4 regions of the Bradyrhizobium sp. USDA3516 genome follow, and region 2 is predicted to be linked to each of the others. Evidence: predicted binding sites of a transcription regulator. Region 2 holds the regulator's gene; each other region holds the start of a gene.
The links. The regulator LexA, encoded in region 2, represses DNA repair genes until DNA is damaged. The targets are predictions, from matches to a motif close to TGTTCNNNNTGTGTTCNG.
Positions count from the first base shown of each region.

Region 1: a site for LexA is predicted at 2,129-2,146, ahead of AC24YW_RS25885 (DUF3072 domain-containing protein). Genes of this name have one in related genera too.
Region 3: a site for LexA is predicted at 2,434-2,451, ahead of AC24YW_RS23040 (YifB family Mg chelatase-like AAA ATPase). Genes of this name have one in related genera too.
Region 4: a site for LexA is predicted at 1,943-1,960, ahead of AC24YW_RS12520 (DNA recombination protein RmuC). Genes of this name have one in related genera too.

Region 1 covers NZ_JBYGYN010000009.1:26,975-31,180, forward strand. The annotation lists gene AC24YW_RS25870 (Do family serine endopeptidase) at 1-871, shown strand, start outside; gene AC24YW_RS25875 (hypothetical protein) at 1,139-1,501, shown strand; gene AC24YW_RS25880 (DUF6496 domain-containing protein) at 1,508-1,828, opposite strand; gene AC24YW_RS25885 (DUF3072 domain-containing protein) at 1,898-2,092, opposite strand; gene AC24YW_RS25890 (hypothetical protein) at 2,208-2,447, shown strand; gene AC24YW_RS25895 (hypothetical protein) at 2,655-2,912, opposite strand; gene AC24YW_RS25900 (hypothetical protein) at 3,066-3,287, shown strand; gene AC24YW_RS25905 (HWE histidine kinase domain-containing protein) at 3,284-4,206, opposite strand, start outside.
Region 2 covers NZ_JBYGYN010000006.1:279,937-284,142, forward strand. The annotation lists gene AC24YW_RS20745 (GAF domain-containing protein) at 1-866, opposite strand, end outside; gene AC24YW_RS20750 (hypothetical protein) at 1,071-1,505, opposite strand; gene lexA (transcriptional repressor LexA) at 1,904-2,605, opposite strand; gene AC24YW_RS20760 (molybdopterin molybdotransferase MoeA) at 2,781-3,989, opposite strand.
Region 3 covers NZ_JBYGYN010000007.1:270,682-274,887, reverse strand. The annotation lists gene AC24YW_RS23050 (PAS domain-containing hybrid sensor histidine kinase/response regulator) at 1-129, opposite strand, end outside; gene AC24YW_RS23045 (hypothetical protein) at 261-728, opposite strand; gene AC24YW_RS23040 (YifB family Mg chelatase-like AAA ATPase) at 838-2,376, opposite strand; gene AC24YW_RS23035 (PilZ domain-containing protein) at 2,605-2,850, shown strand; gene AC24YW_RS23030 (tetratricopeptide repeat protein) at 2,932-3,726, shown strand; gene AC24YW_RS23025 (CpaE/TadZ family protein) at 3,747-4,206, opposite strand, start outside.
Region 4 covers NZ_JBYGYN010000003.1:476,937-481,142, reverse strand. The annotation lists gene AC24YW_RS12530 (AmpG family muropeptide MFS transporter) at 1-103, opposite strand, end outside; gene AC24YW_RS12525 (GIY-YIG nuclease family protein) at 277-579, opposite strand; gene AC24YW_RS12520 (DNA recombination protein RmuC) at 713-1,912, opposite strand; gene def (peptide deformylase) at 2,082-2,609, shown strand; gene fmt (methionyl-tRNA formyltransferase) at 2,748-3,671, shown strand; gene truA (tRNA pseudouridine(38-40) synthase TruA) at 3,783-4,206, shown strand, end outside.

The DNA.
Region 1 (4,206 bases), on a different contig from region 2:
CATCGTCTCGGCCAGCGGCCGCGACATCGGCAACGGTCCCTATGACGACTTCATCCAGATCGACGCGCCGATCAACAAGGGTAATTCCGGCGGCCCGGCCTTCGACATGAACGGCAACGTGATCGGCGTGAACACTGCGATCTTCTCGCCCTCGGGCGGCTCGGTCGGCATCGGCTTCGATATCCCGGCTTCGACCGCCAAGCTCGTCGTCGCGCAATTGAAGGACAAGGGCGCGGTCACCCGGGGCTGGCTCGGCGTGCAGGTGCAGCCGGTGACGTCGGATATTGCCGACAGCCTCGGGCTCAAGGAGGCGCGCGGCGCGATCGTCGACCATTCGCAGGATGGCAGCCCGGCGGCGAAGGCCGGCATCCAGGCGGGCGATGTCATCACCGCCGTCAACGGCACCACGATCCAGGACTCCCGCGACCTCGCCCGCACCATCGCCGGCTTGGCGCCGGGCACGTCCGTGAAGCTCGATGTGTTCCACAAGGGCGACAGCAAGACGGTGACCCTGGCGCTCGGCGAACTGCCGAACGAGCGGCAGGCCAAGGTCAATGGCAATGCCGATGAGGGCAGGGGGCAGCCGGGTGCTGGCACGCCGCGTCTCGGCCTCAGCCTGGCGCCCGCCGGTGACGTCCAGGGCGCAGGCCAGAACGGGGTTGTCGTCACCGAGGTTGATCCGCAAGGTCCGGCCGCGCAACGCGGCATCCAGACCGGCGACGTCATCCTCAATGTCGGCGGCAAGGCGGTCAGCAATGTCGGCGAGGTGCGCTCCGAGCTTGCGCAGGCCAAATCGTCCGGCAAGCGCAGCGTGCTGCTCCAGGTCAGAAGCGCGGAGGCCACCCGCTTCGTCGCGGTGCCACTCGCGTAACGCGAACTCGATCGTCAGAAATCCAGAAAGGCGGCCCTCGGGCCGCCTTTCGCGCGCCCAGGCAGCTCGCACCAGGCCCGATAACATTCTCGTTAACGGCAGGGATGATGACCGGTGCGTCCGAAAAAGCCGTGTTCGCTGATCACACTCGCTGGAGCATCCCGGTGCTGCGGCAACGTCGCCGCCGAAACGGGTTGCAAGCGTGGAACTTCGAACCTCCCGGTGCTTTGTGGAACTTGCCGGTGGTTCACAAGGATCGGTGCCGACATGGATCGATTGAAGCTCTCGCTCAGGAGTGCGCTGCTGGTGGTGCCATTGGTGCTCTCAGGCGAAAACGCGCTCGGACGCGACGACGGCCGCTACGCGAATTCCCCTCTAAAGCCATGGTTCGACGGTTTGCGCAGCCATCTCGGTCCGTGCTGCTCGGACGCGGACGGTTTCGCCGTTGCCGATCCCGATTGGGAGTCGCACAACGGGCGTTACCGTGTGCGCCTGGACGGGCAGTGGATCGATGTGCCGGATGAGGCCGTCATCACCGAGCCGAACCGGGCCGGTCGTACCATGGTGTGGCCGGTCAAGACTGCGTTCGGGATCTCGATCCGCTGCTTCATGCCGGGGAGCATGATCTGAGACCGGTCAGCGCGACCGCTTGGATGATTTGCGCTTCGATGATTTCTTGCTGGATGATTTCTTGGACGACGTCCTCGACGATTTCTTGGACGTCTTCTTGGACGTCTTCTTGGCGCTTTTGCGCTTCGAAGCCTTCTTCGGGACCTTCTTGCCCTTCTTGCGCGCCTTCGACAGTCCGATCGCGACCGCCTGCTTGCGGCTCTTGACGCGGCCCCCGCGCCCGCCACGGCCGCTTTTCGCTGTGCCCTTCTTATAGCGCCGCATCTCGCTGGCGACATCGCTGCCCGAGCTGCGTGAGTAGCGGCGCTTCTTTGCCTTGCGTGCCATGCATGTTCTCCCTCGGTGGGAAGAACCATTCGGCACCGCCATGGTTCCGGCAGCGCGGGCGACGCGGGCCTAGAAGGAATTTGCCAGCTCGATCTCCGCTTCCAGCGCCTGGATGCGCCTTGCGGCCTCACTGAAGGATAGACCCCGCACATATTGGCCGGGCTGATAGGCCTCCTCGCTGAGCCGCTTCAGCTTAAGTCCCTGCGCCCGCGTCATTTGCTCGCCGAGAAAAAACCTGGCGTCGTATTTACCTTGAATCTGCATCTGGCTTCTCCGTCCTGAAATCGTGACTTGACTATATGTTCTTATTTTGTTCTAACAAGCCATGGACAACAGAATTAATGAAATTCGACGTAAAATCAGAGCGTTGAGGCTCGAAATGGCCGACGTCGAGGCGTCGGTGCGCGACCTCGTCGAGCGCGATCGCGACTGCACGGAAAGGGCCCTGGCGCAGATGGACCTGCGCCGGAAAATCAACTTCTTGATTGCCGAATGGAAGTCGGCTGGCGGCAGCGATGTTCTGCCCGACGTCCGCAATCGGGTGCGCCTTCGTGCCGCGAAGACCGGCGGCAATCCTGTGCGCCCAGCCGAGCGCCGCGGAGATCGTTGGCGCCGCTGAGAAGGCCAAGTGCCGACCCCAAAGATGGAAGATGAAGGGCTCCGCAATGCGGAGCCCTTCACGATTCCAGGGAGCGCCTATGTGGTGGTGGTCATCTTCCCAGGGCTCTCGCGGCGGGAAAACACCCCGGTTGATTTGAAGCAGGCCGCAAACCATCCGTCGCAGCAAGGGTTCCCAGCGCGGCGTCTTCCGTGCGTCACCCACGCTTCAAGTTTGCTTGTCCTCGGCCAGGATGAACACGGCGCCGGTGAGCGTCGCGCCGATCGCAAAGGTCGTCACCAAGGTGAGGGCGAAGACCATCGTGGCCTGGCTTCCGCCATTGCTCAGCAGGTTGGCGACGGCTGGATTCGACAGGACGAGGGCGAGACTGAAGGTGAGGCCGAGCGCTGCGCCCATCATTGCATGCGTCATCAGCTTGATAAGGCCGCTGGCAGAGACAAGCTCAGACGACTTTCTGGCGCGCATGGACGGCATCCCGAACTGCCACGCCAACGCGCACGTGATCCCCTGGTTCCGTTCCGCTGAGGGAATTGTTATCGCCCGTTTCATCGGGCGTTCATGCCGGGCTTGCCAAGATGGGCGCCAGCAAGATGGGAACACCGAAACGGGAACTTCGATATGGGTAAGGTCGTCTTTCTTTACCGCTCGCTGGCCTATCGCAACGCGGCCGCGGACATCCTGCGCAAGGCGCGCGAGCTCCCGCTTGGCGCGGAGCGGAGCGCAGCCCGCCGCTACGCGAGGGCGCTGCGCGATCTCGCCCGAACGGAAGCCTGGCTCGAAGGGCGCGTCGCGCGCGGACCACGCACGGCGCAGCGCATGAGCAGCGCAGCGTCAGGTTAACCGGATGCGCGTTGCAGTTCGGCAGACCCGGCGGTGTCGAACTTGCTTGGTGCAGCCGCCGCGGTCTTGCGAGTCAACGGCACCTCCAGACGGCACAGCAGGCCCTCGGCGCGCCAATCGAACTGCGCCTGTCCGCCAAGCTGGGACTCGATGCTCGCAAGCAGGCTTCGCGTGCCGAAGCCGCGCGATTTCGGGGTCTTGACCAGGGGACCGCCGGATTCCTCCCAGCTCAGCGTGAGCAGCTCCTCGTCGACCTGCCAATCGATCGCGAGCCGCCCCGCTCGCGTGGATAGCGCGCCGTACTTTGCCGAGTTGGTGAAGAGCTCGTGCAGCGCGAGCGCCAGCGTCTGGGCCGTCGCCGGCAGCAACTGAACTTCGGGCCCTGCCAATTTGATCTGGTCGCCGAGCGAATAGGGCGCAAGCTCCTCGTCGATCAGCCTGGAGAGCTCGGCGCCCTGCCAGCTCGACAGCGACAGGATGGTGTGCACACGCGCCAGCGCATTGATACGCCCCTCGACGGCGTTGACATAGGCCTTGACCTCGTCGGCCCGGGTGAGGCGCACGATCGATTGCGCCAGCGCCAGCGCGTTCTTCGCGCGATGATCGACCTCCCGCGCCAGCAGGTTCTGCCGCTCCTCGGCGCGCTTGCGCTCGGTGATGTCTACGGTCACGCCGCTGACGCGCACCACGCGCCCGCTCTCGTCCGTGGTTGCGGCCGCCGTGCCGACGCACCAGCGTACCTCGCCGTCGGGCCGGAGGATGCGGAACTCCGTCTCATAGGCGCGCGTGCCCTTGTTGAATTCGGCGATCGCCTTGCGCAACTGGTCGACGTCGTCGGGGTGCAGCAGGGCCTGAACGTTGGCCGGATTGACCTCGAAATTGTCGGGGCTGACGCCGAAGATATTGTATTGCCCCTCGT
Region 2 (4,206 bases):
GCTGCGCGGGCTTCGGAGCCGGCGATCGAGCCGTCACTGGTGAGATCGTCGTTGAGCGCGGGCATGCCGACGGCCCAGGCGCCGCCGATGCTGCCTTCCCCCTTGGCGATGGACTGCGCCGCATAGCGTGCGGCGAGGTCGGTCTGCGCGCTGCAATCGCCGGCGCGAAAGACCAGCGCCGAACGGGCCTCGTTCGGGACCCAGATCTCGAAGCGTCGCGCAATCGGCGTTGCCTGCGCGGAGAGGAATGTCAGAACCCAGGTCTGGTCGGTGCCGGTTCGGTAGGGCACGCCGACGCCGAGATTGATCCCGACCTTGGCGGCGTCCTCCCAGCGCAGGAAGCTCTTGGCGTCGTGCAGGTCCTTGATGATCAGCGGCAGGCCCGCCTTCCAGGTGCGTCCGGGCAGGCCGAAGCCGCGCGGAAATCTGGTGTGGCGGGAGTTGAATTCGAACATGTCCGCCGTGCCGTAATAGCCATCGACGAGCCCCATCTCGTGCGAGAGATCAGGATCGTTGTGCCAGAGCTCGATCGCGCCGACATGCGCCTCGTCGTCGCCGCAGAACAGCACCAGCACGGCTTGCAGGAATTCGCCCGCGAACACCGGCACCGCCACGCCGCAGGTGAGGCCGGCCGCAGCGGCCTGATCGGTCCGCTTGAAATAGGAGTTGGCGAATTTCGTGAGGATGACGGGGTGACCACAGGCCCAGGCCTTGCCTGGAAGTCCCTCGTCGTATCCGAAGTGCAGCTCTTCGCTGACGGCCTTGAACGCGGACAGCCCTTCACCGTAGAGGCCGCCGCCGAATTCCAGCCGCATGCGCGTCCGGTCGGGTATCCAGAGTTCAACGACGCGAATAAAGGTCTTCATCGAGCGTGTCCGCCGCCTCGAACCACGACAGCATCGGTCATTTGGCTGCGGAGCGGACGTTCAAAATTCAGGCAGGACGGCCCAAACTTCGTGCGGCGACGGGCTTACCGATCGAATGTCCTGAAACACAAACCCACCGGGCTCGCCGGCCTCGGCCGGCGACGGCAATTTCAATCCCGGGCTCGGCCTTTCGGCCGATGGGCGTCAGCCGATCGGCAGGCGCGTGATCGTGGGCCGCGTGTCGGCGATGATCTGCGGCTTGTGCTCGCGCTCGGGGGCTGGCTGCGTCACCGGCAATTGCAGCACGGTCGCGCGCTGGCCTTCGACGAGCTGCGTCACCAGCACGTACTTGCCGTCGGGGAATTCGATCGCGTCATGATGGCGATCGGGAATGTGCGGGTCGATCTTGCCGAACTTGCCGACGCGGGAGTTCACGGTGCGCGTCCAGATCCAGCGGTTGTCGTAGCGGACGTTGTCGGCGAAAGCGAGCTCCGTCCCCGGCAGCAGACAGACCGCGACGGAGAGATCGGCTTCGGAAGCGAAACCGCGCGTCGAGGTGCCGCGGAAGGTTGTCGTGACGATCGTCTCGCCGACCTCGGCGGGGCGCGTCGCGACGGCATGCAGGCTGTAGTCACACATCGGGTGCTCCTCATGCTGGAATAGCGACCCGCGTCTCTTTCGAGGCGCAGGCCTCTATCAGAGTGGAAGCCTGCAACGCTCTGCTCGGTTATGGGCAAATCTGCGGCTCGCGTCCGCAGCGCGCGATCACATTATCTTTCCCGGATTCAATAGGAACAAACCTCGCGTCCTTGCATTCGGCCGGAGCTATCGGCACGGCCGGCACGACTCTGCCGGCGAAGCAGAAATGGCTGCGGGCCTGCATGGGCGGATGTCGCGCGGCGGATGTCGCGCGGGAAGAGGGCCGGACAGTCGGCGCAGAACCAGAGAAACCGTCCGGCCGGAGCGAACAAGCATCCGCTCCGATGCTGGATCGACGATGCCGATCGAAGCGCGCGAGGCGCTTGAGACTTCCCGTATCAGTACTTCCGGTAAAGCCCGATCAGCTTGCCCTGTATCTTCACGCGGTTCGGCGGAAGAATGCGGACCTCGTAGGCGGCATTGGCGGGCTCGAGCGCGATCGAGGCGCCGCGGCGGCGGAAGCGCTTGAGCGTGGCCTCCTCGTCGTCGATCAATGCCACCACGATGTCGCCGGTATTGGCAGTCTCGTTGCGCTGGATCAGCGCCATGTCGCCGTCGAGGATGCCGGCCTCGACCATCGAATCGCCGCGCACTTCGAGCGCGTAGTGCTCGCCCGAGCCGAGCATGTCCGGCGGTACGCTGATGGTGTGGCTGCGGGTCTGCAGCGCCTCGATCGGCGTGCCGGCGGCGATGCGGCCCATCACGGGCACCGCGACCGGACGCTCGCCCTCGTCCGCGGGCGGGCTGGAGCTCGCGCGCACCTTGCCGAGATTGCCCTCGATGACGCTCGGGGTGAAGCCGCGGCGATTGCCGGCGGCGGCCTGGAGCTCGGGCAGCTTGATCACCTCGATGGCACGGGCACGGTTGGGCAGGCGGCGAATGAAGCCGCGCTCCTCGAGCGCAGTGATCAGGCGATGGATGCCTGATTTCGAGCGCAGGTCGAGCGCATCCTTCATCTCGTCGAAGGACGGCGGCACGCCGCTTTCCTTCAGACGCTCGCTGATGAACCGCAGAAGCTCGTATTGTTTGCGCGTCAACATCTCGACCAAAGTCCCCCGGTTGATGTCGTTCGATTCCGACACGATGAAGTCGGCACTAGGCCGCTACATCCTCGAAACAAATCATGAACGGACACTATATGTTCGATATGTGTTCCGCAACTGCTTAATTTACGGTGAACGCGGCCAAGCTCGCGGAATGCGTGTGGCTCGCAGCTCAGGCCGGGAGCCGCAGCACCTCGCAAGGCGTGCCGGCCTCGGCCTTGGGGGCGAACGGAGCCCGCACGAGAAGTACCTGTGCCGCAGCGAGATTCGCAAGCAGGGAGGAGTCCTGATGGCTGACGGGAAGGGCGACGCGCGTGCCGTCGTCGCGCACCTCCAGCCGCGCACGCAGATAGTCCTCGCGCTGGTCGTTGGCGGCGACATCGCGGCCCAGCACGGCGCGCTCGCGCTGATGATGAATCGCTGAACGGCCCGCGAGAGCGCGAATCAAGGGCACCATGAACAGGAAGGCGCAGACATATGACGACACGGGATTGCCGGGCAGGCCGATCACGCGCATCGGGCCGAGCCTCCCGTGCATCATCGGCTTGCCGGGCCGGATCGCGATCTTCCAGAACGCCATCGCGATGCCTTCGCCCTTGAGCGCCTGCTGGACCAGATCGTGGTCACCGACCGAGGCGCCGCCGGTCGTGATCAGGATGTCGGCGCCGCCCTCGCGCGCGCGGCGGATGCCGGCGGAGGTCGCCTCCAGCGTATCGGCGGCAATTCCGAGGTCGATGGTCTCGGCGCCCTCGCTGCGGGCGAGCGCGTGCAGGGCATAGCCGTTGGAATAGACGATCTGGCCGGGACCAGGCGCGGTGCCCGGCATCACGAGCTCGTCGCCGGTGGCGAGGATCGCGACCCTCGGGCGGCGGACGACGGCGAGATGTGGATGGTTCATTCCGGCGGCGAGGGCGAGATCGCGCTCGGTGAGACGGATTCCCTTGCGCAGCAGCACGTCGCCTTCACGGAAGTCGATGCCTGCAGCGCGGATGTGCCGGCCGAAAATGGCGGCTTCCTTGATCGTGACATGCTTGCCGTCGGCAGCCGTGTCCTCCTGGATCACGACGGCATCGGCGCCGTCGGGAACGACGCCGCCGGTGAAGATCCGCACGGCTTCGCCGGGGCCGACGCGTCCCGCGAACGGCCGACCCGCCGCCACCTCGCCGACGACGGTCAGCCTGGAATCGATCGTCGCGTCGGCCGCGCGCACGGCATAGCCGTCCATCGCCGACATCGCCTCCGGTGGCTGCGTCCGCCGCGCCGCGATGTCGCCGGCGAGCACACGATGATAGGCCTCGTCGAGCGAAACCTTCTCTTCAGCCAGCGGCTCTGCGCCGGCCAGCACCGCGGCGAGCGCGTCAGAAACCGGCATCAGGGCCACGGGCGAACTCCTGCTGAGCACATCAGTCAATGGGCGGCGAGAGTTCTAGCCGAGTGCAGCCGTGAGGCAAAGCAGCACGGGGGATGATCTATCCTGCGTGATCGCGGGGTGGAGGAGGTCAGCTCAACTCCGCCGCGGCATGATGAGAAAGGCGAGATAGACCGGAACTAGGATCGCCATGGCCAGGACGACAATGACGAGCGCCACGGCCAGCATC
Region 3 (4,206 bases), on a different contig from region 2:
GGAGACAAAGCCATAGGCGCCGCCGAACGTCGCCGAGAAGATCATGAAGGAGCGGATCGCGAAGGCGAGCCTCGGATGCCGCCGCCTGAAGCGGCGCATGCGCACCTTGATCCGGAACGTCCCACCCATCGCAACCGACCCTTGGCAACCGGCCCTTGCCTGTAACCCCCGCCGCCGCGTGCGACGATGGCCCGCCGACCTTGCGAACAGCTTGCAGCGGTAGCGCCGCCTCCGAACAGGGTTGACGAGATGTTAACGGGTCAGAGCGAGGCCGCCTGGAAGCGGCCATGGCCGCCGCGGGCGCCAACGATCAGCGCCGCCGCCTCGCGCGGCGAGAACGTCTTCGAGCGCACATAGATGCGGTAATCCGCCGGTCCGTCGCTGGAGAGATAGATCACCTGGCCGCCGTCGACCGGCTGCGCGGCGATCGAGACGAGACGCGTCGAGGGGCTCGCCTGGCAGGTATCAGGCTCGGAGCCGAGGCCGTCGTCGACCACAGCGAAATCCGCAGTGTCGGCATCCTCGGTGATCTGGACCCGCACCGTCGCCCGCGCGGGATCGTCGGTGAAGGCGGCATGCACGCCGGCGGTCCAGAACAGCGAGGTGAGCTCGACCGATGTGTCGCCCAGCGCGATGCAGGGATGCGACACCGAACCGATCTCGGCGCGGGCGAACACTGCAGCCGCGAGCAGGGGAACAGCTGAGGCCAGGACCTTGAAACGCAACATGACGCTTGACTCGCTAGGCCCCGGGGAACTCACAACCGAAACGCGTCGGGCCTTATGGTTTGCAGAGCGTAAAGGAAAGTCGTTACCGCCGGGTTGATGCGCGAGGCGCTTACGCCAATTGGCGCACATCCTCCGCGAGTGCGCGGTAAGACAGGGCTTCGGCGAGGTGCAGCCGGCCGATCTTGTCGGCATGGTCGAGGTCGGCCAGCGTGCGCGCCACCCGCAGCACGCGGTGATAGCCGCGCGCCGACAGGCGCATGGTCTCGGCGGCGTCGCGCAGGAGCTTCTGACCCTGCGCATCCGGCTTTGCGATCTCCTCCAGCACGGAGGCGGGCGCTTCGGCATTGGTGCGGACATGGGGCAGGCCTGCATCCGCATAGCGCGCCAGCTGGATGTCGCGCGCCGCCGCGACGCGGGCGGCGACCTCGGCCGATCCTTCCGACGGCGGCGGCAGGATCAGGTCGGCGGCGGTCACCGCCGGCACCTCGATGCGCAGATCGATGCGGTCCATCAGAGGACCAGAGATGCGCGCCTGATAATCGCCGGTGCAGCGGTCGATGCGGCCGCGCTTGCAGGCATAGCCGGGCTCGAACGCATTGCCGCAACGGCAGGGATTCATCGCCGCGACCAGCATGAAGCGGGCAGGGTAGGTGACGCGATGATTGGCGCGCGACACCGCGACCTCGCCGTTCTCCAGCGGCTGGCGCAGCGAATCCAGTACGCGCGGATCGAACTCCGGCAATTCGTCGAGGAACAGCACGCCCTGATGAGCCAGCGAGATCTCGCCGGGCTTGGCGCGCGCGCCGCCGCCGGTGAGCGCGGCCATGCTGGCGGAATGATGTGGCGAGCGGAACGGGCGCCGCGCCGTCAGCGCGCCGCCTTCGATCTCGCCGGCGACGGAGGCGATCATCGAGACCTCAAGCAGCTCGCTCGGCGACAGCGGCGGCAGGATCGAGGGCAGGCGCGCGGCCAGCATCGATTTGCCCGCGCCCGGCGCGCCGATCATCAGCAAATGATGCCCGCCGGCGGCCGCGATCTCCAGCGCGCGCTTGGCGCTTTCCTGGCCCTTGATGTCGCGCAGGTCGAGCGTCGAGGCGGCGGCCTCGTGCACCTTTGGCGTCGGCCGCGACAGCACCTGCGTGCCCTTGAAGTGGTTGGCGATCTGGATCAGCGAGTGTGCGGCAATGATCTGGATGTCCGGGCTCGCCCACGCCGCCTCGGATCCGCAGGACGCCGGGCAGATCAGCCCTTCCTCGCGCATATTGGCGCCGATCGCGGCGGGAAGGACGCCGGCCACGGGCGCGATCGAGCCGTCGAGGCCGAGCTCGCCGAGCACCGTGAAGCCGGTCAGCGCATCCGGCGGGATCGCACCGATCGCCGCCATCAGCCCGAGCGCGATCGGCAGATCGTAATGGCTGCCCTCCTTCGGGAGGTCGGCCGGGGCCAGATTGACGATGATCCGCCGTGCCGGCAGCGCCAGCCCCGAGGCGATCAGCGCCGAGCGCACCCGCTCGCGCGCCTCCGACACCGCCTTGTCCGGCAGGCCGACGATGGCAAAGGCCGGCAGGCCGGGCGCGACCTGCACCTGCACGTCGACCGCGCGGGCCTCGATTCCCTCAAAGGCGACGGTAGAAACCCGCTGAACCATGCCGAACCAGCCTGCCTATTGCTGCAATTAGGGGTAGCAGAGCGCGGCCGGCTTCGCAAGAACAATACGGGAACAATCCCCGGGCGCCGGTCCGAATCCTAACCGGACGTAAACGCGGCCCCGACACTACGCTTCGAATGCCACCTTCTCTCCTCAGCACATTCCAACGAATGTCCGCTACTCCTAGGGCTGCGGGATGGGCCGTGGTCTAACGGGTGAACAGTTCAAATGCTTGCAAATCGCCGGAGAAGCGAACGTCGGGTGTGCAGCCGCCTCGCCAAGATCCATTTTGGCGCGGGCTCGCTGCCGCGGGATTGCACGATCACGGACATTTCGGATGGCGGCGTGAAAGTGGTGGCGGAATTCCTGGAAGTGCCGCCGCAATTCACCATCATCTTCGCGCCCGATTATTCCCGCCAATGCCGCCTGCGCTGGCGCATCGGCTGCGAATTCGGCGCCGAGTTCGTCGACTGAACCTCAATACGCGCGCCCTCCTTAACGGGACTTTAGCGTTAATCGGTCAGCATCTCTGATCAGTTGCCGAGTGATCAGAGTATGTCCAAGCGTTCGTTCCTCGCCTTTGCCCCGGCGGGATATCTGTGCTCCGCCGTCCTGATCCTCGCCCTCGGGGGCTGTCAAACCGCCGGCATCGAGGACGTCACCGGGGCGCTCGGCGGCAAGCAGTTCTCCGCCAAGGCAGACACGAAGTCAGACAGCAAGGGCGACGCCACGCCGGAGATGGACGCACTGCGCGAGCGCTACCGCGCCAAGCCTGGCGATCCGACAATCGCTCTCGAATACGGCAAGGCGCTGCGCGGCAGCGGCCAGCGCGCGCAGGCGGTCGCGGTGCTGGAGCAGGCCGTTCTCGCCCGTCCCGGCAACAAGGCGCTGCTTGCCGGCTATGGCCGCGCGCTAGCCGACAACGGCAATTTCCAGCAGGCCTTCGACGTGCTCGGCCGCGCACACAGCCCTGAGGATCCCGATTGGCGCATCCTGTCGGCGCAGGGCGCGGCGCTCGATCAGCTCGGCCGCAACGAGGAAGCGCAGCAATATTACGCCGCGGCGTTGAAGATCGTGCCGAACGAGCCGACCGTGCTGTCCAATCTCGGCCTGTCCTACATGCTGCAAAACAATCTGTCGAAGGCCGAACAGGTGCTCGGCCGCGCCTATCAGCGCAATCAGAACGATGCGCGGGTCCGCGCCAATCTGGCGCTCGTGCTGGGATTGCAGGGTCGCGAGGCCGAGGCCGAAATCCTCGTCAAGGCAGATCTGCCGCCGGACCAGGCCGCGGCCAAGGTCGCGGCGCTGAAGCAGCTGCTGGCGAAGAAGCAGCAGCGGGCGGACAGGTAGCTCACCCTTCCGGTGGAGGCTTACGACGCCTTGCGATGCGGGGCCGAGCTGCGTCCCGACCTGCCCTTCAGCTTCTTCAAGAGCGGCTCGAGCAGCGAGCGCCTCGGCTTCTTCACCTCGCCGCGGCCGGCGAGGCGGTTCGCCATATTCTGGAACAGAACGGTGGTGCGGTGGGTCCTGGAGACCTCCGCGATCATCTGGCCGTTGTTGGCCGCGGTCGAGAACAGTTTCGAATCGAACGGGATCACCGCGATCGGCTGGCTCTCCATGGTCTTGGCGAACGCCTTGACCTCGATCTCCGCGCGCTTGGGCATGCCGACCTGGTTGATGCAGTACAGCGGCGGCCGGTCGTTCGGGCGCGCCGCCTTCAGCACGGTCAGCATGTTCTTGGTGTTGCGCAGATTGGCGAGATCGGGCTCGGCCACGATCACGATGTCGTCGGCGTTCACCAGCGCACGCCGGGTCCAGCCGGACCATTGA
Region 4 (4,206 bases), on a different contig from region 2:
GCACGATCAGCACCCGCGGCTGCAGATAAACGGCAAGGCTGTCGCGCCAGGAGGTCGAGGCGGCAGAAGTCGCGGCGGAGGAGGTCGCGTCGGGTGCGGTCATGGCGGGGTGTTAGCAGATTCTGGGGGGAAAGACTCGCGGTGAGGTGCGAGAAGCCTCAATACCCTCACCGTCATCGTCCGCGAAGGCGGACGATCCAGTAATCACCAGCACCTCAGCTCAACAACGACTGTCACGGGGTACTGGATGCCCCGCCTGCGCGGGGCATGACAGCATCATGGTGGCCCGGCTATCCCGGGATACAGATCATCCCAGGTCGGGTTATGCTGCTCGATCAGTCGAACCTTCCATGCCCTGTTCCACTTCTTCAACCGCTTTTCGCGCTTGATCGCATTCTCGGGGTCATCGAATTGCTCGAAATAAACCAGCCTTGCAACGTCATACTTCTCTGTAAAGCTCTCGATCACCTTTGACTTGTGCTCTGCCACCCGGCGAATGAGGTCGTTCGTCACGCCAATGTACAGAGTGCCGCCGATTTTGCTGGCGAGAATGTACACATAATAGTGGCGTGTGCCCATCTGTCGCCTCCCATTCTGCTGTCATCGTCCGCGAAGGCGGACGATCCAGTAATCACCAGCACCTCAGCTCAACAACGACTGTCACGGGGTACCGGATGCCCCGCCTGCGCGGGGCATGACGGCGTGCCTCGAGTCACTCCCCCGCCTGGAGCTTCCGCGGAAACAGCTCGGCCGCCCCCGTCGCCACCAGCCGCGGCGCCTCCGGCGCATCGCTCTTGCTGAAATCGAGCTCCTCGATGCGCCCTGCGCGCTTCTCGATCTTGTCGGCGGAGATCAGCACCTGGCGGACATCCTCGTTCACGTCGGCAAAATGCTTTTGTAGCTTGAGCACGCGGTCGCGCAGGCGCCCCAAATCGTCGCCGAGCTTGATCACCTCGGTACGGATCTGGTCGGCGGCATCGCGCATGCGCGCGTCCTTCATGATCTGTTGCATCACCTGGATCGCCAGCATCAGCAGCGACGGCGACACCAGCACGACGCGGGCGCGATAGGCCTTCTGGATCACGTCATCGAAGCCGTCATGGATCTCGGCATAGACCGATTCCGACGGCACGAACATCAGCGCCATCTCCTGCGTCTCGCCGGTGACGAGATATTTTTCGGCGATGTCGCTGACATGCTTCATCACGTCGCTGCGTAGGCGCTGCGTGGCAACGCGCCGCTCCTCGTCGGTGCGGGCGTCGTGCAGCGCCGTCATCGCCTCCAGCGGAAATTTTGCGTCGATGCAGAGCGGGCGCTGGTCGGGCAGGAACACGACGCAATCCGGGCGCTTGCCTGTCGAGAGCGTGAATTGGAACTCGTAGGACCCCTTCGGCAGTCCGTCCTGGACGATCGCCTCCATCCGCGCCTGGCCGAAGGCGCCGCGCGACTGCTTGTTGGCGAGCACGTCGCGCAGGGTCGTCACCTGCGTCGTGAGGTCGGTGAGGTTCTTGTGCGCGTTGTCGATGATGCCGAGCCGTTCATGCAGCGCGCGCAGGCTCTCCATGGTGTTGCGGGTCGAATGTTCCATGGACTGGCCGACCCGATGCGTCACCGAATCCAGCCGCTCGTTGACCGCCCGCGCCATCTCGGCCTGGCGGCCGGCCAGCGCCTGGGTCATGGCGTCGACCCGGCCCGACGACTCGCTCTGCGCCCGCAGCACCTCGCTCAGCCGTTCCTCGAGCTCGTCGGCCCGGATCGCGTTCGCCATGGCGAGTTCCGCGCCACGCCGACCCGAGCGCGCGATCACGACCGCAATCACAACCAGCAGGATGAGGACGAGCGCACCGAAGCCGATCAGCGCATCGACGATGCGCACCGGCCAGTCGCCCAGCATGACAATGATCTCGTTCATGCCGCCTTGTAGCCGATTCGTTGGGCTCTCGCGAACGAAGAGAGAACGTCCTGGGTTAACCGCCCCCTAATATTCATGGTTAACGAAAGGCGAAGTTTTATGGTTAGCGAGCGGTTAACGGGTTCCGGGCCGCATTGACCGTATCCGGCGCGCGGCTTAAATCGCGGCCATGGCCCTCAGAGAAATCATCATCCTGCCCGACAAGCAGCTGCGTCTGGTCTCCAAGCCGATCGAGAAGGTCACTTCGGAGATCCGCAAGCTTGCCGACGACATGTTCGAGACCATGTACGACGCGCCCGGCATTGGGCTGGCGGCGATCCAGGTCGCGCAACCCTTGCGTCTGATCACCATGGATCTGGCCAAGCGCGACGAGAGCGGCGAGACCAAGCACGCCCCGCGCGTCTTCATCAACCCTGAGATCATCGCCTCGTCCGAGGAACTGTCGGTCTACGAGGAAGGCTGCCTCTCGATCCCCGAATATTACGAGGAGGTCGAGCGTCCCGCGAAGGTGCGCGTGCGCTTCACTGATCTCGACGGCAAGGTGCACGAGGAGGATGCAGAAGGCCTCTACGCCACCTGCATCCAGCACGAGATCGACCATCTCAACGGCGTCTTGTTCGTCGACTATCTGTCCAAGCTCAAGCGCGACCGGGTCATGAAGAAGTTCGAGAAAGCCGCCAAGCGCGCGGCGGAGTAGGCCACATCCTCCGCCGTCATGCCCGGCCTTGTGCCGGGCATCCACGTTGTTGGCCGCCCGAGCAGGAAGAACGTGGATGGCCGGGACAAGCCCGGCCATGACGAGTACCTTGCTCGTTTTCAAGGATTCCTTCGTCCGATGCCCCTTCGCCTCATCTTCATGGGCACGCCCGATTTCTCCGTGCCGACGCTGCTCGAGCTGGTCGCGCATGGCCACGAGATCGCGGCCGTCTACACCCGCGCGCCCAAGCCGGGCGGCCGGCGCGGCCTGCAATTGCAGCCGACCCCGGTCGAGGAAGCCGCGCGAAAGCTCGGCATTCCCGTGCTGACGCCGAAGACGCTGAAGACGCAGGAGGCGCTCGAAGAATTTCGCGCCTTTGAGGCTGATGCGGCCGTCGTCGTCGCCTACGGCATGATCCTGCCGCAGGCGATCCTCGATGCGCCGAAACTCGGCTGCTACAATCTGCATGCCTCGCTGTTGCCGCGCTGGCGCGGCGCTGCGCCGATCAACCGTGCCGTCATGGCAGGCGACGCCGAGAGCGGCGTGATGGTGATGAAGATGGATGTCGGCTTAGACACCGGCGACGTCGCCATGGCCGAGCGCATCGCGATCACGGACGACATGACCGCGCTCGACCTGCACGATCGCCTGTCCCGGCTGGGGGCGGACCTGATGGTGCGCGCGATGGCCGCGCTCGAACGCGGCGGGCTCCAGCTCAAGGTACAGAGCGAGGACGGCGTCACCTATGCCGCCAAGATCGAGAAGGCCGAGGCGCGGATCGACTGGACAAAGCCGGCGCGCGCGGTGCTGCGTCACATCCATGGCCTGTCGCCGTTCCCCGGCGCCTGGGCCGAGCTCGACAATGCACGCGTCAAGATCCTGCGCTGCGAATTGGCCAAGGGCTCCGGCGCCCCTGGCGAGGTGCTCGACGATCTCCTCACCGTCGCCTGCGGCGACGGCGCCATCCGCATCATCGAGCTTCAGCGCGAAGGCAAGGCGCGCATGCAGGCCACGGACTTCCTGCGCGGCGTGCCGGTGAAGTCGGGATCGAGGTTCAGCTAGCCCACCCGTCATACGCGGGCTTGACCCGCGTATCCATCTTCCACCAAGACTCTTTCCAGGCGATGGATTGCCGGGGCAGGCCCGGCAATGACACTGGATCAAATCGGATCGATGCCCCGCTACAAGCTCACCATCGAATATGACGGCGCGCCGTTCTTCGGCTGGCAGGTGCAGGACACGCTGCCGTCGGTGCAGGGCGCGCTCGAGGCGGCCGTGAAGGCGATGACCGGGGCGGATCTGCGCGTGCACGGTGCCGGCCGCACCGATGCCGGCGTGCATGCGCGCGGCCAGGTCGCCCATGTCGACGTCGACAAGCAATTTCCGCCGGGGCGGTTTCGCGACGGGCTCAACGCGCATCTGCGCCCGCACCCGATCGCGGTGCTCGAGGCGGAGATCGTGCCAGACGATTTCGAAGCGCGCTTCTCGGCGGTCAAGCGCCACTACCGCTATCGCATCGTCAACACCCGCGCCAATCTCGCGCTCGACGTCGGCCACGCCTGGCGCGTGCCGCGCAAGCTCGATGCGGACGCCATGC